Regions from separate parts of the Pantoea sp. X-Soil-YNGN-785 genome, predicted to be linked through region 1. Evidence: predicted binding sites of a transcription regulator. Region 1 holds the regulator's gene; each other region holds the start of a gene.
What was found. The regulator sigma-54, encoded in region 1, starts transcription at its own class of promoters, with help from an activator protein. The targets are predictions, from matches to a motif close to GTTGGCACANNTTTCGCTNT.
Positions count from the first base shown of each region.

Region 2: a site for sigma-54 is predicted at 2,602-2,621, ahead of glnK (P-II family nitrogen regulator). Genes of this name have one in related genera too.
Region 3: a site for sigma-54 is predicted at 2,821-2,840, ahead of AC6I8E_RS03840 (gamma-glutamyltransferase family protein). Genes of this name have one in related genera too.

Region 1 covers NZ_AP035942.1:428,802-435,098, forward strand. Annotated here, with positions in the region: gene mtgA (monofunctional biosynthetic peptidoglycan transglycosylase) at 1-208, shown strand, start outside; gene npr (PTS phosphocarrier protein NPr) at 212-484, opposite strand; gene rapZ (RNase adapter RapZ) at 481-1,335, opposite strand; gene ptsN (PTS IIA-like nitrogen regulatory protein PtsN) at 1,383-1,862, opposite strand; gene hpf (ribosome hibernation promoting factor) at 2,013-2,300, opposite strand; gene rpoN (RNA polymerase factor sigma-54) at 2,322-3,755, opposite strand; gene lptB (LPS export ABC transporter ATP-binding protein) at 3,804-4,529, opposite strand; gene lptA (lipopolysaccharide ABC transporter substrate-binding protein LptA) at 4,535-5,086, opposite strand; gene lptC (LPS export ABC transporter periplasmic protein LptC) at 5,061-5,633, opposite strand; gene kdsC (3-deoxy-manno-octulosonate-8-phosphatase KdsC) at 5,630-6,196, opposite strand; gene kdsD (arabinose-5-phosphate isomerase KdsD) at 6,210-6,297, opposite strand, start outside.
Region 2 covers NZ_AP035942.1:1,012,059-1,018,355, forward strand. Annotated here, with positions in the region: gene AC6I8E_RS04545 (SmdA family multidrug ABC transporter permease/ATP-binding protein) at 1-647, shown strand, start outside; gene AC6I8E_RS04550 (SmdB family multidrug efflux ABC transporter permease/ATP-binding protein) at 640-2,415, shown strand; gene glnK (P-II family nitrogen regulator) at 2,673-3,011, shown strand; gene amtB (ammonium transporter AmtB) at 3,046-4,332, shown strand; gene tesB (acyl-CoA thioesterase II) at 4,391-5,254, opposite strand; gene AC6I8E_RS04570 (YbaY family lipoprotein) at 5,445-6,002, shown strand; gene AC6I8E_RS04575 (MGMT family protein) at 6,004-6,297, opposite strand, start outside.
Region 3 covers NZ_AP035942.1:865,126-871,422, forward strand. Annotated here, with positions in the region: gene AC6I8E_RS03830 (AtzE family amidohydrolase) at 1-1,007, opposite strand, end outside; gene hpxX (oxalurate catabolism protein HpxX) at 1,004-1,186, opposite strand; gene AC6I8E_RS03840 (gamma-glutamyltransferase family protein) at 1,199-2,785, opposite strand; gene hpxU (MurR/RpiR family transcriptional regulator HpxU) at 2,924-3,763, shown strand; gene AC6I8E_RS03850 (transporter substrate-binding domain-containing protein) at 3,955-4,740, shown strand; gene AC6I8E_RS03855 (amino acid ABC transporter permease) at 4,751-5,419, shown strand; gene AC6I8E_RS03860 (amino acid ABC transporter permease) at 5,416-6,075, shown strand; gene AC6I8E_RS03865 (amino acid ABC transporter ATP-binding protein) at 6,056-6,297, shown strand, end outside.

The DNA of each region.
Region 1 (6,297 bases):
TGAAGCAGCTTCACAGCGCTACTTCCACAAGCCAGCCAGCCGGCTTACCGCTGCCGATGCCGCCTTACTGGCGGCCGTTCTGCCTAATCCTATCCGTTATCGTGCGGCTGCGCCTTCAGGCTACGTCAGAGAGCGACAGCAGTGGATAATGCGTCAGATGCGCCAGCTTGGCGGGGAAGGCTTCCTGCAGCGTAATAAGCTCGACTAAGACTTAGTCTTCATCAAAGCCTGCTTCAAACAGCTCAATGACCGCTGCCAGCGCCGGGATCTCCTCCGGACCGCTGGCTTCAATCTCTATGTGTCCGCCTTTAGCCGAGTCGAGCATCAGCAGCGCAATTACGCTGCTGGCTTCGGCTTCTGTGCCCGCTTCGTTGCGCAGCAACACTTCGGCATCGAAGCTCTGCACCAGCTCAAACAACTTCATTGCCGGACGGGCATGCATGCCCAGCTTATTTTTGATTTCTACAGTTTGTCTGACGGTCATGATTTGCGCTTTTCCAGCGTGCGATGGCGTGACTGTACATTCTTACCGCGCGAACGGAAGTAATCCGCCAGCTGTTCTGCAATATAAACTGAGCGGTGTTTGCCACCAGTACAGCCAATCGCCACGGTAAGATAGCTACGGTTGTTGGTCTCCAGCATCGGCAGCCAGAGTTCAAGATAGCTGCGTGTCTGGTAGATAAAGTTGTGCACTTCAGTGTGGCGGTCAAGGAAGGCCGCCACCGGACGATCAAGGCCGGTCATCGGGCGCAGCTTAGGATCCCAGTGGGGATTAGGCAGAAAGCGCACGTCAAAGACATAATCAGCGTCAATCGGGATGCCATGTTTGAAGCCAAAGGATTCAAACACCATGGTCAGTTCGCGTTCACGCTTGCCCAGCAGACGGGTACGCAGCATCTCGGCCAGCTCATGTACCGACATCTCTGAGGTGTCGATGATCAAATCGGCACGCGAACGCAGCGGCTCCAGCAGATCGCTCTCTTCATCGATAGCGCTCTCCAGCGACAGATTTTTGCTGGAGAGGGGATGCAGACGGCGCGTATCGCTGTAACGACGAATCAGGGTATTGCGATCGGCGTCGAGAAACAGCAGCTGAGGTGAAAATGTGTCAGGCAGATTATTCAGCGCGGTTTCAAAAATTTCCGGGGATTCAGGCATGTTACGCACGTCGATGCTGACCGCCGCCGAAATATTGCGTTCCGCCAGCGAATTGGCCAATTCAGGCAGCAGCACGACCGGCAGGTTATCAACGCAGTAGAATCCCATATCTTCCAGCGCACGGAGCGCCACTGACTTCCCCGAGCCTGAACGACCGCTAACGATCATCAGCACCATGACCTTCTCTCCCGTTTTAAAACCGGCACCGGGCCGGTAAAGACGCGTTACTGCTCTGTCTGGACTTCCGTAATAATGGCATAGAGTTCTTCATCACTCTGCGCAGCACGCAGGCGACGGCAAACCGTTTTATCTGCCAGACGTTTTGCCACCAGTGAAAGGGTGTGCAGGTGTGTTTTGCACTGGTCAGCCGGAACCAGCAATGCAAACAGTAGGTCGACCGGCTGGTTGTCGACGGCATCAAACGCAATCGGCTGCTCGAGGCTGATAAATACCCCAACCGCACGCAGCGTATCCTCTTCCAGCTTGCCGTGAGGAATGGCTATTCCGTTACCAATACCGGTACTGCCCATGCGTTCGCGGGTCAGAATCGCTTCGAAAAGCGTCTGGTGCGGCAGGTTGAGCTGCTTAGCGGCCAGTTCGCTGATGATTTCCAGCGCACGTTTTTTGCTCTGGCAGTGTACGCCGCTGCGGGTGCAGTCTGGCGAAAGCACTGTGCTCAATTCCAGTGTAAGGTCGTTGTTCATTATCGTTTCACTTGCGTGTTCACCAGGCCATTCACCACCAGCGCGCTGATATGTGCGACAAACGGCGCTTGCTCAGATGACAAAACGGGGCGGATTATCCGCCCCATCCTGTCGGCTCTGCGCGGCAGGCGCGCGTAGCTAGCGTGAAGGTTAGTGTTTTTTCAGTTTATCTTTGTGTTTTGTCAGCTGACGGGCCAGTTTATCGATCAGCCCGTCAATTGCCGCATACATATCTTCCGCTTCCGACGTGGCGTGCAGCTCGCCACCGTTCACGTGGAGTGTTGCGTCAGCCACCTGCGTGACTTTCTCAACCTTCAGGACAATATAGACCTGATTGATATGTTCAAAATAGTGTTCCAGTTTGGCAAATTTACCGCTGACGAATTCACGTAAAGGTGGCGTGATTTCAACATGTTGCCCGGTCAGGTTCAGCTGCATAGGTCTTCCTTCTCATTTCTTTCAAACCAGCTGTTTACGCTGGTTCGATGGCGGGATGGATAAAGACTCACGATATTTGGCGACGGTACGCCGTGCCACCATGATCCCCTGATCAGATAACATGGAGGTCAGTTTACTGTCGCTCAAGGGTTTGGCTGGATTTTCCGCCGAAATTAATTTCTTCACCAGAGCACGGATCGCGGTAGAGGAGGCTTCACCGCCACCTTCCGTATTAACGTGGCTGGAGAAAAAGTACTTCAGTTCAAAAATGCCACGCGGGCTGTGCAGATACTTCTGCGTGGTCACACGGGAAATGGTCGATTCGTGCATCTCAACAGCCTGGGCGATATCGGCCAGCACCATCGGACGCATAAATTCTTCACCCTGCTCAAAGAACGCCTGCTGCTGCTCAACAATACAGCGCGTGACTTTAAGCAGCGTGTCATTGCGGCTTTCCAGACTCTTAATCAGCCAGCGCGCTTCCTGCAGATTACTGCGAATGAACTGGCTGTCGCTGTCATTGCGCGTTGCACCGCCCATTGCCGCATAGTGCTGGTTGATTTTCAGACGAGGCACGCTGTCGGCATTGAGCTCAACCGTCCAGCGGTTGCCGACCTTACGCACCAGCACATCGGGGATAACATATTCCGGCTCGCCGGTGTTGATGGACTGACCCGGCCGCGGGTCCAGCGACTGAATCAGCAGCATCGCCTCTTTCAGCACCTCTTCTTTGAGGCGCGTGACGCGCATCAGGCTACGGAAGTCGTGATTGGCCAGCAGGTCGAGATGTTCGCTGACAATCAGGCGTGCTTCAGTCAGCATCGGCGTTTCTGGCGCATACTGGGAGAGCTGAACCAGCAGACAGTCACGCAAATCGCGTGCGCCCACACCGATCGGGTCAAAGCGCTGGATGCGTTTCAGCACCGCCTCAACCTCATCCGCTTCAAGCTCATCATTGCCGATGCTGTCGAGGATCTCCTCAAGCGAGACGGTGAGATATCCGGTGTCATCGATAGCATCGACGATAGAGGTCGCAATCGCGCGGTCGGTATCGCTGAAAGGCGTCAATTCGACCTGCCACATCAGGTAATCCTGCAGTGACTGCGTGGTTTCGCCCTGATAGACCGGCAACTCATCATCCTGATAATCGGTACCGGTGCCGGAAGGGGTGCCAGCGGTGTAGATTTCATCCCAGGTGGCATCCAGCGGCAGCTCATCAGGCATCTCTTTCTGCTCAAGCGCTTCACGGGTATCCAGCGCTTCGGCTTCTGACGATTCCCGGGAGTCAATCTCGTCATGCAGATCGGTCTGCTCAAGCAGGGGATTACTTTCCAGTGCAAGCTGTAACTCCTGCTGGAGTTCAAGCGTGGAGAGTTGCAGCAGACGAATCGCCTGCTGCAATTGTGGAGTCATTGCCAGCTGTTGGCTGAACCTGAGTTGTAAACCTTGCTTCATAGACAGGATGGTAGTTCCCAGGTAAACATCGGTATTAACGACACCTTATCAGAGTCTGAACTCTTCACCCAAATAAACCCGCTTAACCTGCTCATCCGCAAGAATTTCATTGGGTGTACCATGCGCAATCAGGTGGCCCTGGCTGACGATATAGGCCCGCTCACAGACCGCTAACGTTTCGCGCACGTTATGGTCGGTAATCAAAACGCCGAGGCCGCTGTCACGCAGATGCTCAATGATCTTCTTGATGTCGATAACGGAAATAGGGTCAACACCGGCAAAAGGTTCATCCAGCAGAATAAACTTAGGATTGGCAGCCAGCGCGCGGGCAATCTCAACACGACGTCGTTCACCACCCGACAGTGCCTGACCCATGCTGTCACGCAGGTGCTCGATGTGGAACTCTTCCATCAGCTCACGGGCGCGATCCTGGCGTTGCTCTTCGGTGAGGTCATCACGGATCTGCAGTACCGCCATCAGGTTATCGTAGACGCTGAGGCGACGGAAGATCGATGCCTCCTGCGGCAGATAACCGATGCCGCGACGCGCACGCGCATGCAGCGGCAGGATACTGATGTCTTCATCATCAATGACAATGCGGCCAGCGTCACGCGGCACAATGCCCACCACCATGTAAAAGGTGGTGGTTTTACCGGCTCCGTTCGGACCCAGCAGGCCGACAATCTCGCCGGATTTTACCTGCAGGCTGACATCTTCTACCACGCGACGGCCTTTATATGCCTTCGCCAGGTTTTCTGCGATTAATGTGGCCATAGCTATCAGTTACTCTTCTTTCCGCTGTTGGACGAACCTTTATCCTGAAGTTGCGACGGCACCAGTACGGTCGTGACGCGCTTGTTCTGGCCCTGACTGTAAGCCTGCATTTTCTGCTCTTTCACCAGATAGGTAATACGATCGCCTTTGATGTTGCTGTCCTGCTGCTCTATGAACGCATTGCCGGTCAGTTCAACGAAATCGTTGGCCAGTTCGTAGTGCAGTTTAGCGGCATGGCCCTGAACCGGCTTGCCGCTGTCCTGCATCTGATAGAAAGTGGCGGGATTACCGTAGGCGTCAACGATGGTTTTCTTGCTGTCGCCGCCCGGACGGGTCACCACGACTTTATCGGCCGTGATTTTGATAGAGCCCTGCGTCACGATGACATTGCCGGTAAAGGTCGCGACATTGCCCTGCAAATCCAGCGCCTGATTCTGCGAGTCAATATTGACGGGTTTGTCCGAGTCACCGGTCAGGGCCAGCGCCGGAACGCTGGTTGCCAGTAACATGCTGGCCAGTAAAATCTTCAGGCTATTTTTGTTCATTTTGAATTTCATAAGAGGTTTTGACCTTCTCGATTAACTCGGCGTTTTTTGTCCGTAAATTGCCGCGCATTTTCATGCCGGTGGAGTTAAAGCTGCGGCCATACAATGTCACCTGGTCATCAGAGGTAACGTCCTGAGTGACAAGGTTAATCTGTGCATTATCGGTTTTGATCCGCTCAAGCTGGGAATCCTGCGTCAGCGTATTCAGCTCAACATGGCCATACAGATAAAGCATACGATCTTTGGTGAGCTTTGCTTTATCTGCGCGTAACGTCCAGGTAGGAATTTTATTCTCATCAAAGGTGGTCATTACCGGATTGTCGAACCAGCTCAGCTCGTCATCCGAGAAATAGGTCACTTTGTCAGAGACCAGTTTATAGGACAGCGCGCCCTGCGGGTTATACACCACAGTGTGAGAATCATCACTGGTATAGGTCGGCGACTGACTATCCGTCCCGACTGGCGTGCCATCGCCATCCTGGTTGGTAAGATTCCAGCCGATCAAAACCAGTGCAATCAAGGTCAGAATCAGCGTTATCCAACGCCTGCTTTTACTCATACTGATTGCCCTTTGGCATCCTCAAATTTGTTCTGCGCCATTAAGATCAGGTCACATACTTCGCGTACCGCGCCGCGTCCACCCGCAATCCGCGTAACATACTGCGCGCGCGGCAACAGGATCGGATGTGCATCCGCTACCGCCACGCTTAATCCCACTTTCGCCATCACCGGCCAGTCGATCAGGTCGTCACCGATATAGGCGACCTGATCATCAGAGAGAGACAGTTTATCCAGAAGTTCACGATAGGCCAAAAGCTTATCCGATTGTCCCTGATAAAGATGGCGGATGCCGAGCGTTTTGCAGCGATCTTCCATCAGACGGGCATTGCGGCCAGTAATAATAGCCACTTCCACATCGGCGGTCAGCAAACAGCGTACACCGTAACCATCCCGCACGTTGAAGGCTTTCAGCTCTTCACCCTTGTTTCCCATGTAGATCACCCCGTCGGACATGACGCCATCGACGTCGCAGATCAGCAGACGAATGTTGCTGGCGCGCGCCATGACGTCAGCACTGACCGGTCCATAGCAGGTGTCAATCGTGGGCGTTACCTGTTGCATTTTTTTTTCCTGTTCAGACTACGCCAGCGCGCAGCATGTCATGCATATGTACCACACCGAGCAGATGGTCGTCATCGGCCACCAGAATCGAGGTAATGTTT
Region 2 (6,297 bases), 580 kb from region 1:
AAAGTACCTTACTGAGCCTGATCCAGCGCCATTTTGATATTCAGCAGGGCGACATCCGTTATCACCAGATCCCGCTGACGCAGTTGCGGCTGGACAGCTGGCGCAGTCGTCTCGCCGTGGTCAGCCAGACACCATTCCTGTTTTCGGACAGCGTAGCGAACAATATTGCGCTGGGGAAACCGGGCGCAACCCGGCAGGAGATTGAACAGGCCGCCACGCTGGCCTGCGTGCATGACGATATTCTGCGGCTGCCGCAGGGTTATGAAACCGAAGTCGGGGAGCGAGGTGTGATGCTGTCGGGTGGACAGAAGCAGCGTCTTTCAATTGCCCGGGCACTGCTGCTGAACGCAGAAATCCTGATTCTGGACGATGCGCTCTCTGCGGTGGATGGTCGTACCGAGCACGAAATCCTGCATAACCTGCGCATCTGGGGGCAGGGAAAAACACTGATTATCAGCGCGCATCGCCTGTCGGCGCTGACGGAAGCCAGTGAAATCCTGGTGTTACAACAGGGCAGCGTGGCACAGCGTGGCGATCATGACGCGCTGACCACCAGCGCTGGCTGGTATCGTGACATGTACCGTTACCAGCAACTGGAAGCGGCGCTGGATGATGATGAAAATGAGAAAGGAGTGCCGCATGGCTAAGTCTGCCCGCTTGTGGCCTACCCTGAAGCGCCTGCTGAGCTACGGTAAGCCCTGGCGTAAATCCCTGTCGCTGGCGGTAGGCATGCTGTGGATCGCTGCCGCGGCGGAAGTAACCGGTCCGGTGCTGGTCAGCTATTTTATCGATAACCTGGTGGCGAAACATCAGATGCCCTGGGGGCTGGTGGCCGGTCTGGTCATCAGCTTTGTCCTGCTTCAGCTACTGGCCGCCGGGCTGCACTACTGGCAGGCGCTGCTGTTCAATCGCGCCGCCATTGGTGTGGTGCAGCGGTTACGCAGTGACGTGATGAATGCCGCGCTCTGTCAGCCGCTGAGCGCTTTTGATACTCAGCCGGTCGGGCAGATTATTTCGCGCGTGACGAATGACACCGAAGTGATCCGCGATCTTTATGTCACGGTAGTTTCAACCGTACTGCGCAGCGCTGCGCTGGTCGGCGCCATGATGGTGGCGATGTTCAGTCTTGACTGGCGCATGGCGCTGGTAGCAATGATGATCTTCCCGCTGGTACTGATAGTGATGCTCATCTATCAGCGTTACAGCACGCCGATTGCCCGACGGGTTCGCAGCTATCTGGCTGACATCAACAACGGCTTCAACGAAGTGATCAGCGGCATGAGTGTGATTCAGCAGTTTCGTCAGCAGGCGCGATTTGGTGAGCGTATGGGCGAAGCGAGCCGCTCTCACTATCTGGCGCGAATGGAGACGCTGCGTCTCGATGGCTTTCTGCTGCGTCCATTGCTGAGCCTGTTTTCAGCGATGGTGTTGTGCGGGCTGCTGATTCTGTTCAGTTTTTCGGTGCCTGGCGTGTTTGAAGTGGGGGTGCTCTATGCCTTCATTACTTACCTGGGCCGTCTGAATGAGCCACTGATTGAGCTGACCACCCAGCAGTCGATGCTGCAGCAGGCGGTGGTGTCTGGCGAGCGTATCTTCGAGCTGATGGATGCCGCCCAGCAGCAGTATGGTGCCGATCAGCAGCCACTGGCTTCAGGTCGTATTGCCCTGAACAACCTCAGTTTTGCCTACCGTGAAAACCGCGATGTGCTGAGTGATATCAATCTTGACGTCGCACCGCGTGAGTTTGTGGCGCTGGTGGGCCATACCGGCAGTGGCAAAAGTACCCTGGCTAACCTGTTGATGGGTTATTACCCGGTGACGCGCGGCGAAATCCGTATTGATGATCGTCCGATTGGCGACCTGAGCCATGCCGTGCTGCGACGCGGTATCGCGATGGTGCAGCAGGATCCGGTGGTGCTGGCCGATACGCTGCTGGCCAATGTGCGGCTGGGCCGCGACATCAGCGAAGAGGCCGTCTGGACCGTGCTGGAACAGGTGCAGCTGGCACTGCTGGCGCATGCCCTGCCGGAGGGGATTCACACCCGGCTGGGCGAGCAGGGCAATAATCTGTCGGTCGGGCAGAAGCAGCTGCTGGCGCTGGCCCGGGTACTGGTTGATCTGCCGCAGATCCTGATCCTCGACGAGGCGACCGCTAACATCGACTCCGGCACCGAGCAGGCCATTCAGCATACGCTTGCGACGCTACGGCAACACAGCACGCTGGTGGTGATCGCTCACCGCCTCTCAACGATTATCGATGCGGATAAGATTCTGGTGCTACATCGTGGTCGTGTGGTTGAGCAGGGCACTCATCAGCAATTGCTGGCGCTACAGGGACGTTACTGGCAGATGTATCAGCTGCAACAGGCAGGGGAAGATCTGGCGTCGGGCGTACCTGTAACATCTGAAAGCTGACTTGCACCTTTTTTGCGCAGCTTTATCGGAATAATCTGTATAAATGCACTCCTTTGACGCCTGGAGCACCAAAGGAGTGCAGTCTCAGGCTGCGATCCCTGTCACACACCCATTCTCATTCATATCTTCCTTGAAGCATCCCTTGCTCCGTCTCGCCTGACTCACTGATTAAGGGCACTTTTACACTCTGGCACAGGCTTTGCTTATATCCCTGCGTGTCCATAAACGTTACCTATTTACTCGCTGGAGGGGATCCAATGAAGCTGGTTACCGTCGTAATTAAGCCATTCAAACTGGAGGATGTACGTGAAGCTTTATCCTCTATCGGCATTCAGGGACTGACCGTCTCCGAAGTGAAAGGTTTTGGTCGTCAGAAAGGCCATGCAGAGCTCTATCGTGGCGCAGAGTACAGCGTTAACTTCCTGCCGAAGGTCAAAATTGATATCGCAATTGCCGACGATCAGTTAGACGAAGTGGTGGATGTCATCAGTAAAGCGGCCTACACCGGCAAAATTGGCGACGGTAAAATTTTCGTGGCTGAACTGCAGCGCGTCATCCGTATTCGTACCGGCGAGACCGACGAAGCCGCTCTGTAATTAAGACTCAGTACTGTGATGGGATGGAATAAAAATGAATAAAATTTTCACGAAGCTGGGTCTCACCAGCCTGGCACTGTTACCCTCACTCGCAATGGCTGCGCCTGCCGTTGCGGACAAGGCTGATAACGCATTTATGATGATTTGCACCGCGCTGGTGCTCTTTATGTCAATTCCAGGTATTGCACTGTTTTACGGCGGTCTGATTCGTGGCAAAAACGTTCTGTCGATGCTGACGCAGGTTGCTGTGACCTTCTCGCTGGTCTGCGTGCTGTGGGTGGTCTACGGCTATTCACTGGCCTTTAGTGAAGGCAATGCCTTCTTTGGCGGCTTTGGCTGGGCCATGCTGAAAAACATTCAGCTCACCGCCGTTATGGGCAGTTTCTATCAGTATATCCACGTAGCATTCCAGGCCTCGTTTGCCTGTATTACCGTGGGCCTGATTGTTGGTGCCATTGCAGAACGCATCCGTTTCTCTGCCGTACTGATCTTCGTCGGTGTCTGGCTGACGCTTTCATATTTACCTATCGCACACATGGTCTGGGCGGGCGGTTTCCTGGCTCAGGATGGCGCTCTGGACTTCGCTGGCGGTACCGTGGTGCACATCAACGCGGCTGTCGCAGGTCTGGTGGGTGCTTATCTGGTGGGCAAACGTGCGGGCTTTGGTAAAGAGGCGTTCAAGCCACATAACCTGCCGATGGTCTTCACCGGCACCGCTATTCTTTATGTTGGCTGGTTTGGCTTTAATGCCGGTTCAGCTTCAGCAGCAAATGAAATCGCGGCACTGGCTTTCCTGAACACCGTGGTGGCAACAGCGGGTGCCGTACTGGCATGGACCTTTGGTGAGTGGGCGGTACGTGGTAAGCCTTCTCTGCTGGGTGCCTGCTCAGGCTTTATTGCGGGTCTGGTCGCCATTACCCCAGCCTGTGGTTATGTCGGCGTTGGCGGTGCATTAATCATCGGTCTGGTCGGCGGCCTCGCGGGACTGTGGGGCGTCACCACCCTGAAAAAATGGCTGCGCGTCGATGACCCGTGCGATGTATTCGGTGTGCATGGCGTCTGCGGTATTGTCGGCTGTATCCTGACCGGCGTGTTTGCTTCCTCTTCACTGGGCGGCGTCGGCTATGCGCAGGGCGTCACCATGGGCCATCAGGTCTGGGTGCAGCTCTTCAGCGTGGGTCTGACGATTGTCTGGTCCGGCGTTGTCGCTTTCATCGGCTTCAAGCTGGCCGATCTGATTGTCGGACTGCGCGTACCGGAAGAGCATGAACGCGAAGGCCTGGATGTAAACAGCCACGGCGAGAATGCTTACAACCAGTAATGGACAGGCACTGAAATGAACAATCGGGGGCGAGCAATCGCCCCTTTTTTTATTCTCTTCATTCGCTGCGCTGGCGCATTACCCCTTCCTGAACGGTTGAGGCTACCAGCACACCCTGCTGATTGTAGAACTCGCCGCGGACAAAACCGCGTGCGCCAGAAGCTGAGGTACTGACCACGCTGTAGAGCAGCCATTCAGTGAAGTCGAACGGGCGATGGAACCACATAGAGTGGTCGATTGTGGCGACCTGCATATCCGGCTCTAAAAAGCCTTTGCCATGCGGCTGCAGCGCGACCGGCAGGAAGTTGAGGTCAGAGGCATAGCCGAGCAGGTACTGATGGATACGCAGGTCATCGGGCAGGGGGCCGGTGGCACGGATCCAGACCTGACGCTCCGGTTTATCCACATGTCCACGAAGCGGGTTATGGATCTGCACCGGGCGAATCTCCAGCGGACGTTCAGCAATAAATTTTTCACGTAACTTTTCTGGCAGCAGATGCGCCATTTTCTGCGCCATCGCCTGTTCGGTTAGCAGGTTTTCTGGCCCCGCCACCTGGGGCATCGGATTCTGATGCTCAAATCCGCTTTCCGGTGACTGGAAAGAGGCCGTCATATAAAAAATCGGCTGGCCATTCTGAATGGCGCTGACCCTGCGTGCGCTGAAACTTTTGCCATCACGCAGAGTTTCAACATCATAGATAATCGCTTTCTGGCTATCGCCGGGCCGCAAAAAATAGCTGTGAAATGAGTGAATAATGCGATCTTCCGCGACGGTTTGCTTCGCGGCATACAGTGCCTGACCCACCACCTGACCGCCAAACACCTGGCGCAGTCCCAGATCTTCGCTCTGGCCGCGATATAAACCTTCTTCCAGTTTTTCCAGATTCAATAAATTCAGCAGATTTTGCAGTGCCTGACTCATGGCGCATTCCTCAATATAGTGACCCGCTCAGTGTGAAAGATCGGACCAGTTGACGTCAATCAGACTTTCCGCTTTGCCTGTGCCAGGCAAAATTTCATTTTTGTGCCAATATTAAGCACATACGGCGAGTGAAGCGCTGTAAGCAGGATTCGCTGCCGACAATCATTTTGATCAAATGGAGACGACATCAATGAAACTCAGGCATGTGTTCAGTGGGGTAGTTATTGCGGTTGCTGTTGCGGGATGTGCCGACAAGAGTAAACCAGTGCCAACACCAACGCTGGGTTCTGCAGTTGCAGGACAGACGGCCGCGATTGCGCAGCCAAACGTAAGTGGTTCAGTCTTTATCCGCCAGCGCATTGCGCTGCCGCCGGATGCGGTATTAACCGTGACGCTTTCTGATGCCTCTGTATCCGACGCGCCATCAAAAGTGCTGTCGCAGCGCGTGGTGCGTACTGAAGGCAAACAGGCACCGTTCCAGTTTGTATTACCGTTTAACCCGGCCGACATTCAGCCCAACGCGCGCATTCTGTTAAGCGCAGCCATCTCAATTGATGGCAAGCTGGCCTTTGTCACTGAAGGCGTGAAGCCGGTCATCAACCAGGGCGGCACTAAAGCTGAACTGCTGCTGGTACCGGTACCGTCAGTAGCGATGCCAACTCAGCCAGGCGCAGCGACGACTGTTCCGTCGACGTCACCCACTCAGGTGACGCCATCGGCTGCTGTTCCGGCACCAACCCATATTTAATTTATCGGGGCGACGTTGTCGCCCCTTTTTCCTGCCTGAAATCCCAGCGATAAGTTTCAAGATCGAGCTGTCCCTCATTACTGACCTCTATACCTTCCGCTTCCAGCGCATCCCGCTGCCGCAACAGACTGTCGCCCTGCAGTGAGATAGTACCGTGACGATTGACGACACGATGCCAGGGAAGCGTGGTGCCTTCTGGTAACCGGCTCAGCACGCCGCCCACCTGACGTGCCGCGCGCGGGGAACCCGCCAGTCGCGCAACGTCGCCATAGGTCGCGACGTGGCCATAGGGAAT
Region 3 (6,297 bases), 440 kb from region 1:
CGCTCGCGTGAGTTCGGTTCAAACTGCTCCGGCATCTGACGCAGGGCAGGCAGATAGTGATTGCCGCCTTCTGCGGCGGTCATGATAAACGCCGCCGAGCGTGCCAGCTCCGCGTCGGGCATCAGCACCTCTTCCTGTGCATCCAGCGCGGCCGCGACCACCGCGACGGCATCGCGCGCGTCATCATCGCACCAGCGGGAAAAAAAGCCGCCCAGCACGCCGCAGCGTAAGCCTTCGCTGCCCTGTGACAGCCCCGGCAGCGTCGCGGCAAGCGGACGATCGGCCTGAAACGCATCGGCGTGGTCTGCGCCCTGTAACAGGTCATACACCAGCGCCAGGTCTTCAGCCCGCCGGGCCAGCGGCCCGATATGGTCAAGGCTGGCGACAAACGGATGGCTGCCGCTACGCGACAGACGGCCAAAAGTGGGCTTAAGGCCAAAAATACCGCACAGCGACGCGGGCACCCGAATCGAACCGTTGGTATCGCTGCCGAGCGAAAAGTGAACCAGCCCGGCGGCTACCGCGGCGGCCGAACCGCCTGACGAGCCGCCCGCCACGCGGCTGAGATCGCGCGGATTGTGCGTCGCACCATAGTGGGTGTTTTCGGTAGTAAAACCATAGGCGTAGGCATCCATGTTCAGCATGCCCGACAGCAGTGCGCCAGCGTTACGCAGTTTCCCGACGGCAAACGCATCGGCCTGGGCCGCAGGGCGATCGCGGAACAGGCTGGCACCGGCCAGCGTGCTGTGACCCGCCACATCAAACAGGTTTTTCACCGCATATGGGATGCCCGCCAGTGGTGGCAGGGTTTCGCCGCGCTGCCGCTGCGCATCAATCGCGCTGGCCTCTTTTAACATGCGTGGCCCGGTCACTTCCGTCCAGGCATTCAGCGCCGGGTTGTGCTGCTCAACCGCCTGCAGCGTGTGTTTCGCCACCTCCAGTGCGCTGATCTCACCCTGCTGGATCGCCCGTTGCAGCGTCTGAATTGAAACATCACCTAATCTCATGCCTGATATACTCCTGCGACTTCCAGCCGGTCATCCAGCGGAAACGCCATCAGCGGCGCAGCCATCTCCGCAATGCGTGAAAGCTGGATTAGCAGCTCAGCGCGACGTGCCTCATCCAGTTCCAGTTGCAGGATCTGCTCCATATGGCCGATGTAGCTGGCCCAGTCGTGTTGATTCATGATTCGCTCCTGTTAAAAACCGGCAGCGCTGCCGTTACTACGCGGGTCGCTTGCGCCCTCAAACATGCCGTTGCTGTGACGCACAATCGCGCCCGCATGACCTACGGATTCGCTGAAGTCCGGCAGCCGTTCCACCTCATGTCCCCACAGACGCAGCATCAATACCGTTTCGTCGTCAAAGCGGCCTTCCAGTTTTAATGAGTCGGACGATTGCCCCCAGGTCCGGCCCAGCAGCCAGCGCGGTGCACTGACCGCCTGCTGTAACGGCAGCCCCTGAATCACATGGCGGGTAAAAATCGCCGCCTGAGTCTGCGGCTGCCCATCTCCGCCCATCGCGCCATACACCATTGTCCGGCCATCTTTCAGCCGCGCGGCGGCGGGATTGAGGGTATGAAACGGCTGCTTACCGGGCGCGAGCGCCAGCAGATGGTCAGGGTCGAGGCTGAACGCAGCGCCCCGGTTCTGCCAGGTGATGCCCGTGCCAGGCAGCACCACACCGCTGCCAAACTCGTGGTAAATGCTCTGAATAAAGGAAACAGCCAGGCCGCTGCTGTCCATTACGCCCATCCAGACCGTATCGCCCGGTCCGCGTCCGCTGCCCCAGGCGGCGGCCTCGCCATCGGCGATCTGGCTGGCGAGCGTATCGAGATGATCACTATCCAGCAGCGCCTGCACATCTTCGGTGACGTGACGCGGATCGGTGATGTGTTTGTCGCGCAGCGCAAAGGCTTTTTTGGTGGCTTCCACGATGCGGTGCACCGTCTGCGCGTCGTCAGCCTCCGTCATCTCCAGCCGATCGGTGATGCCGAGGATCGCCAGCGACACGACGCCCTGGGTTGGCGGAGCGATATTCCAGATGTCGCCTTCGCTGTGGGCGAGATGCAGCGGCGTTGTGCGACGAGCGTAATGCTGCTGCAGATCGGCCAGCGTCACCGGCATGCCCAGCGTCGCCATCTCACCGGCCATATGGTGAGCCAGCGGGCCGCGATAAAAGCTGTCGAGTCCCTCTTCGGTGAGCTGGCTCAGGGTGTTCGCCAGCGCGGGCTGGGTAAAACGGCTGCCCGGCTGCGGCACATCGCCGTCGGGCATAAAATGGGCACGAAAGCCGGGCTGATGCTGCAACTCACTCAGGAAGTTCGTGGTCGCGGCGGTCTGTGAGGCGGTCACCGGAATCCCGTCGGCGGCGTAGCGAATCGCATCCCGCAGCAGACGGGCCAGCGGCAGTGGCGGGGTGCCTATCTCTGCAGAGAGCGTCAGTGCCTCCTGCCAGCCGCTGACCGTACCGGCCACCGTCAGCGCCGCTTTCGGCCCGCGATGTGGGATCTTCGGGTGATCGGCGTAAAAATCGCGGTGAGCCAGTGAACCGGCTGCGCCGCTGGCGTCGATAGCGACCGGATCGCCGCCAGGCGGCAGAATCAGCCAGAAGCCATCGCCGCCCAGTCCGTTCATGTGCGGATAGACCACGGCGATTGTTGCGGCAGCAGCCACCATCGCTTCAATGGCATTACCGCCATCGCGCAGCACCGCGAGCGCACTTTCACTCGCCAGATGGTGTGGCGTCACCGCCATCCCCTGCGGGGCCATATTGCTTTGAATCATCTTTTTCTCGTTATCCGGGTGACAGAACCCATAACAAAGCAAGAGCTGTTCCAGTTTTCATGCTCAGCTGACAATGCGCCGGTTAACCTGGCGTAAATTGTGCTAGCTTCTGCTGAAACAAAAGTTACAGGACGCCTTATGAAACAGCTTGATGAACGACTCAGAAGTCACTATCCCCAGCTCTCTCCGCAGGAGCAGCGTATTGCCGACTTCGTGTTTGACCACTTCGATGACCTGATCAGCTACAACAGCGCCGAGCTGGCGCGGCTCAGTGGCGTGTCGAAAGCCACGGTCAGTCGACTGTTTAAGCGTCTGGGCTATGAGAAGTACAAGGATATGCGTGATGAGCTTCGCATCCTGCGGCAGAGCGGCATGCCGCTGACCGATAACCGTGATGCGGTGCAGGGCAATACGCTGCTGGCGCGCCACTACAAGCAGGAGATGGCTAATCTGACGCAGTGGGTAAACAGCCTGGATGCCCGACACTTTAATGAGGTGATTCAGCAGCTGGCGCAGGCTAAGCGCGTGTTTATCATCGGCATGCGCAACGCCTATCCGGTGGCGCTCCATCTGCGCCAGCAGCTGGTGCAGGCGCGTTCACAGGTGCATATCCTGCCGCAGCCGGGCCAGACGCTGGCTGAGGAGCTGGTGGATATCACGCCGGACGACATGGTGATCGTGATGGCGTTTCGTCGTCGTGCGCGCATCATTCGTCCGCTGATGCAGCAGCTGCAGGCTGCCGGTGTCCCGATGCTGGCACTGTGTGAGCCGCAGGCGCAGACGGTGATTGCGCTGGCGCGCTGGCAGCTCTGTACGCCACTCGACAGTGTTTCCGCCTTCGACAGCTACAGTGCCGCCATGAGTCTGGTTAATCTGATCGCCAATGCGCTGCTGCATGAAATGCTGGCACAGGGACGTCAGCGTATTCATCAGATCGCCGACCTTTACCAGCAGTTTGACGAGCTGGAGCACCGTTAACAGGCACCGTTTTGGTGCTTTGCCCCATTTCAGAACACCACTTCCCCGGCGTGATTGCCCCGATTACGCCGGATTTCCGTTGAACTCTCTGCCGCTTAACCCTTTTTCTGTTGCTATCCGGATTGGCACATTAGTTGCAGATTGCTTGTTAAAGAATCTTTTGTTTCACGTTAATCTCACCGGGGTGCATAATGAAAAAAGCTTTGATGGCGGTAGCGACAGCGGCATTACTGATGGCACAAACGGGCAGCGCGCTGGCCGATCAACTGCAGGATATCCAGAAGCGCGGCGTCATCCGTGTTGCCGTGCCGCAGGATTTTCCACCGTTTGGCTCGGTCGGCACTGACCTGCAGCCGCAGGGATATGACATCGACACGGCAAAATACCTGGCGAAACAGATGAAACTTAAGTTGCAGCTGGTGCCGGTCAGCAGTGCCAACCGCGTGCCTTATCTGCAAACCGACAAGGTCGATCTGGTTATCTCCAGCATGGGTAAAAACGCCGAGCGTGAGAAAGTGATCGACTTCACCCGTGCCTATGCGCCGTTCTTCCTGGGCGTCTTCGGTCCGAAGGGCGATGAAATCAAAGCGGCGTCGGCTCTGAGCGGCAAGTCGATTGGCGTCACGCGCGGTGCGGTAGAAGATATGGTGCTCAGCGAAGTGGCCCCGAAAGATGCGCAGGTGAAACGCTACGAAGATAACAACACCACCTTGTCTGCGTATCTTTCTGGTCAGGTGCAGTATGTCGCAACCGGTAACCTGGTCGTCGCCGCGATTGCGCGCCAGAATCCGGCCAAAGCGCCTGTGGCGCAGTTTATGCTGAAAGATTCACCCTGCTATATCGGCCTGAAAAAAGATGAGCCTGCATTGAAAGCGAAAGTGAATGAGCTGATTGAGCAGGGCATTAAAGACGGCACGCTGAATAAACTCTCTGAAGAGTGGCTGAAAGCACCGCTGCCTGCGAACCTCGGCGCCTGAGGACGGATTCATGATCGGGCAACTTAACTTTCCCGCCCTGTGGCCCTACTGGCCGGAGCTGCTCTCCGGTCTGTGGGTCACCATCCAGCTGACGGTGCTGGCGACCACCGGTGGCGTGGCGCTCGGCATTGCGGGCGCGGCGCTGCGCAGCGGCAAACCGAGCTGGATGAGCCGTCTGTGGGGCATCTATGTCGAGCTGATCCGCAATACGCCGTTTGTGGTGCAACTGTTCTTTATCGTTTTCGGTCTGCCTGCGCTGGGGCTGAAACTCACTGCGGGTGAGGCGGCACTGCTGGCGATGCTGATTAACCTTGGCGCCTACAGCACCGAGATTATCCGCGCCGGGATTCAGGTGACGCCCAAAGGGCAGTGGGAAGCGGGACGGGTGCTGGGATTAACCCGCAGCCAGACTTTTCTGCGGGTCGTGCTGCCGCCTGCGCTGCAGCGCATTTATCCGGCGCTGGTGAGTCAGTGCATCATCGTGATGCTGGGCTCGTCGGTGGTGTCGCAGGTCTCCTATGAGGAGCTGACCTTCGCCGCCAACCTGATCCAGTCGCGCACCTTCTTAAGTTTTGAGGTCTATCTGGTGACCACGCTGATCTATCTGGCGTTGTCGATTGCGATGCGCCATCTGCTGCTGGCGATTGGCCGTAAATGGTTTGGAGTGCAGCCATCATGACGACGACCTTTACCGACTGGGACATTCTGCGCAACCTGCTGCTGGCGGCGCGCTGGACCCTGTTGCTGTCGCTGGTGGCCTTTGTTGGCGGCACGCTGGTGACGCTGCCGCTGCTGTTTATGCGGCTGCTGCAGCGTAAATGGCTGACGCGCCTGATACGCGGTTACACCGCGCTGTTTCAGGGCACGCCGCTGCTGATGCAGCTGTTCCTGGCATTTTTCGGCGTCGGCCTGTTTGGGATCGATGTCGCCCCCTGGACCGCCGCCTCACTGGCGCTGACCTTCTACACCAGCGCCTTTCTGGTGGACATCTGGTACGGCAGCATCCGCGCCCTGCCGAAAGGGCAGTGGGAAGCGTCGCGCTGCCTCGGCCTGACCTTTGGTCAGACGCTGTGGCGGGTGGTGGCACCGCAGGCGATCCGCATCGGTATCGCCCCGACGGTGGGATTCGCCGTGCAGGTGATCAAGGGCACCGCGCTGGCGTCGATTATCGGCTTCATCGAGCTGACCAAGGCGGGCACCATTCTCAACAACGTCACATATCAGCCGTTTAAAGTCTTTGGGCTGGTGGCGCTGGGCTACTTCCTGATGTGTTATCCGCTGTCTCGCTACAGCCAGTATCTGGAGAAAAAATTCAATGCCGCTCATCACCATTAATCAGGTGCAAAAATATTACGGCGACAACCATGTGTTGAAAGGCGTGGATCTGGATATCGACATGGGCGAGGTGATCTCGATCATCGGTCGCAGCGGATCGGGTAAAAGCACGCTGCTGCGCTGTATGAACGGGCTGGAAGGCTATCAGGAGGGCAGCATCAAGCTCGGCGGGATGACGATCACCGACCGCGATTCGCAGGCGCGTGAAATCAGCCGCTCGGT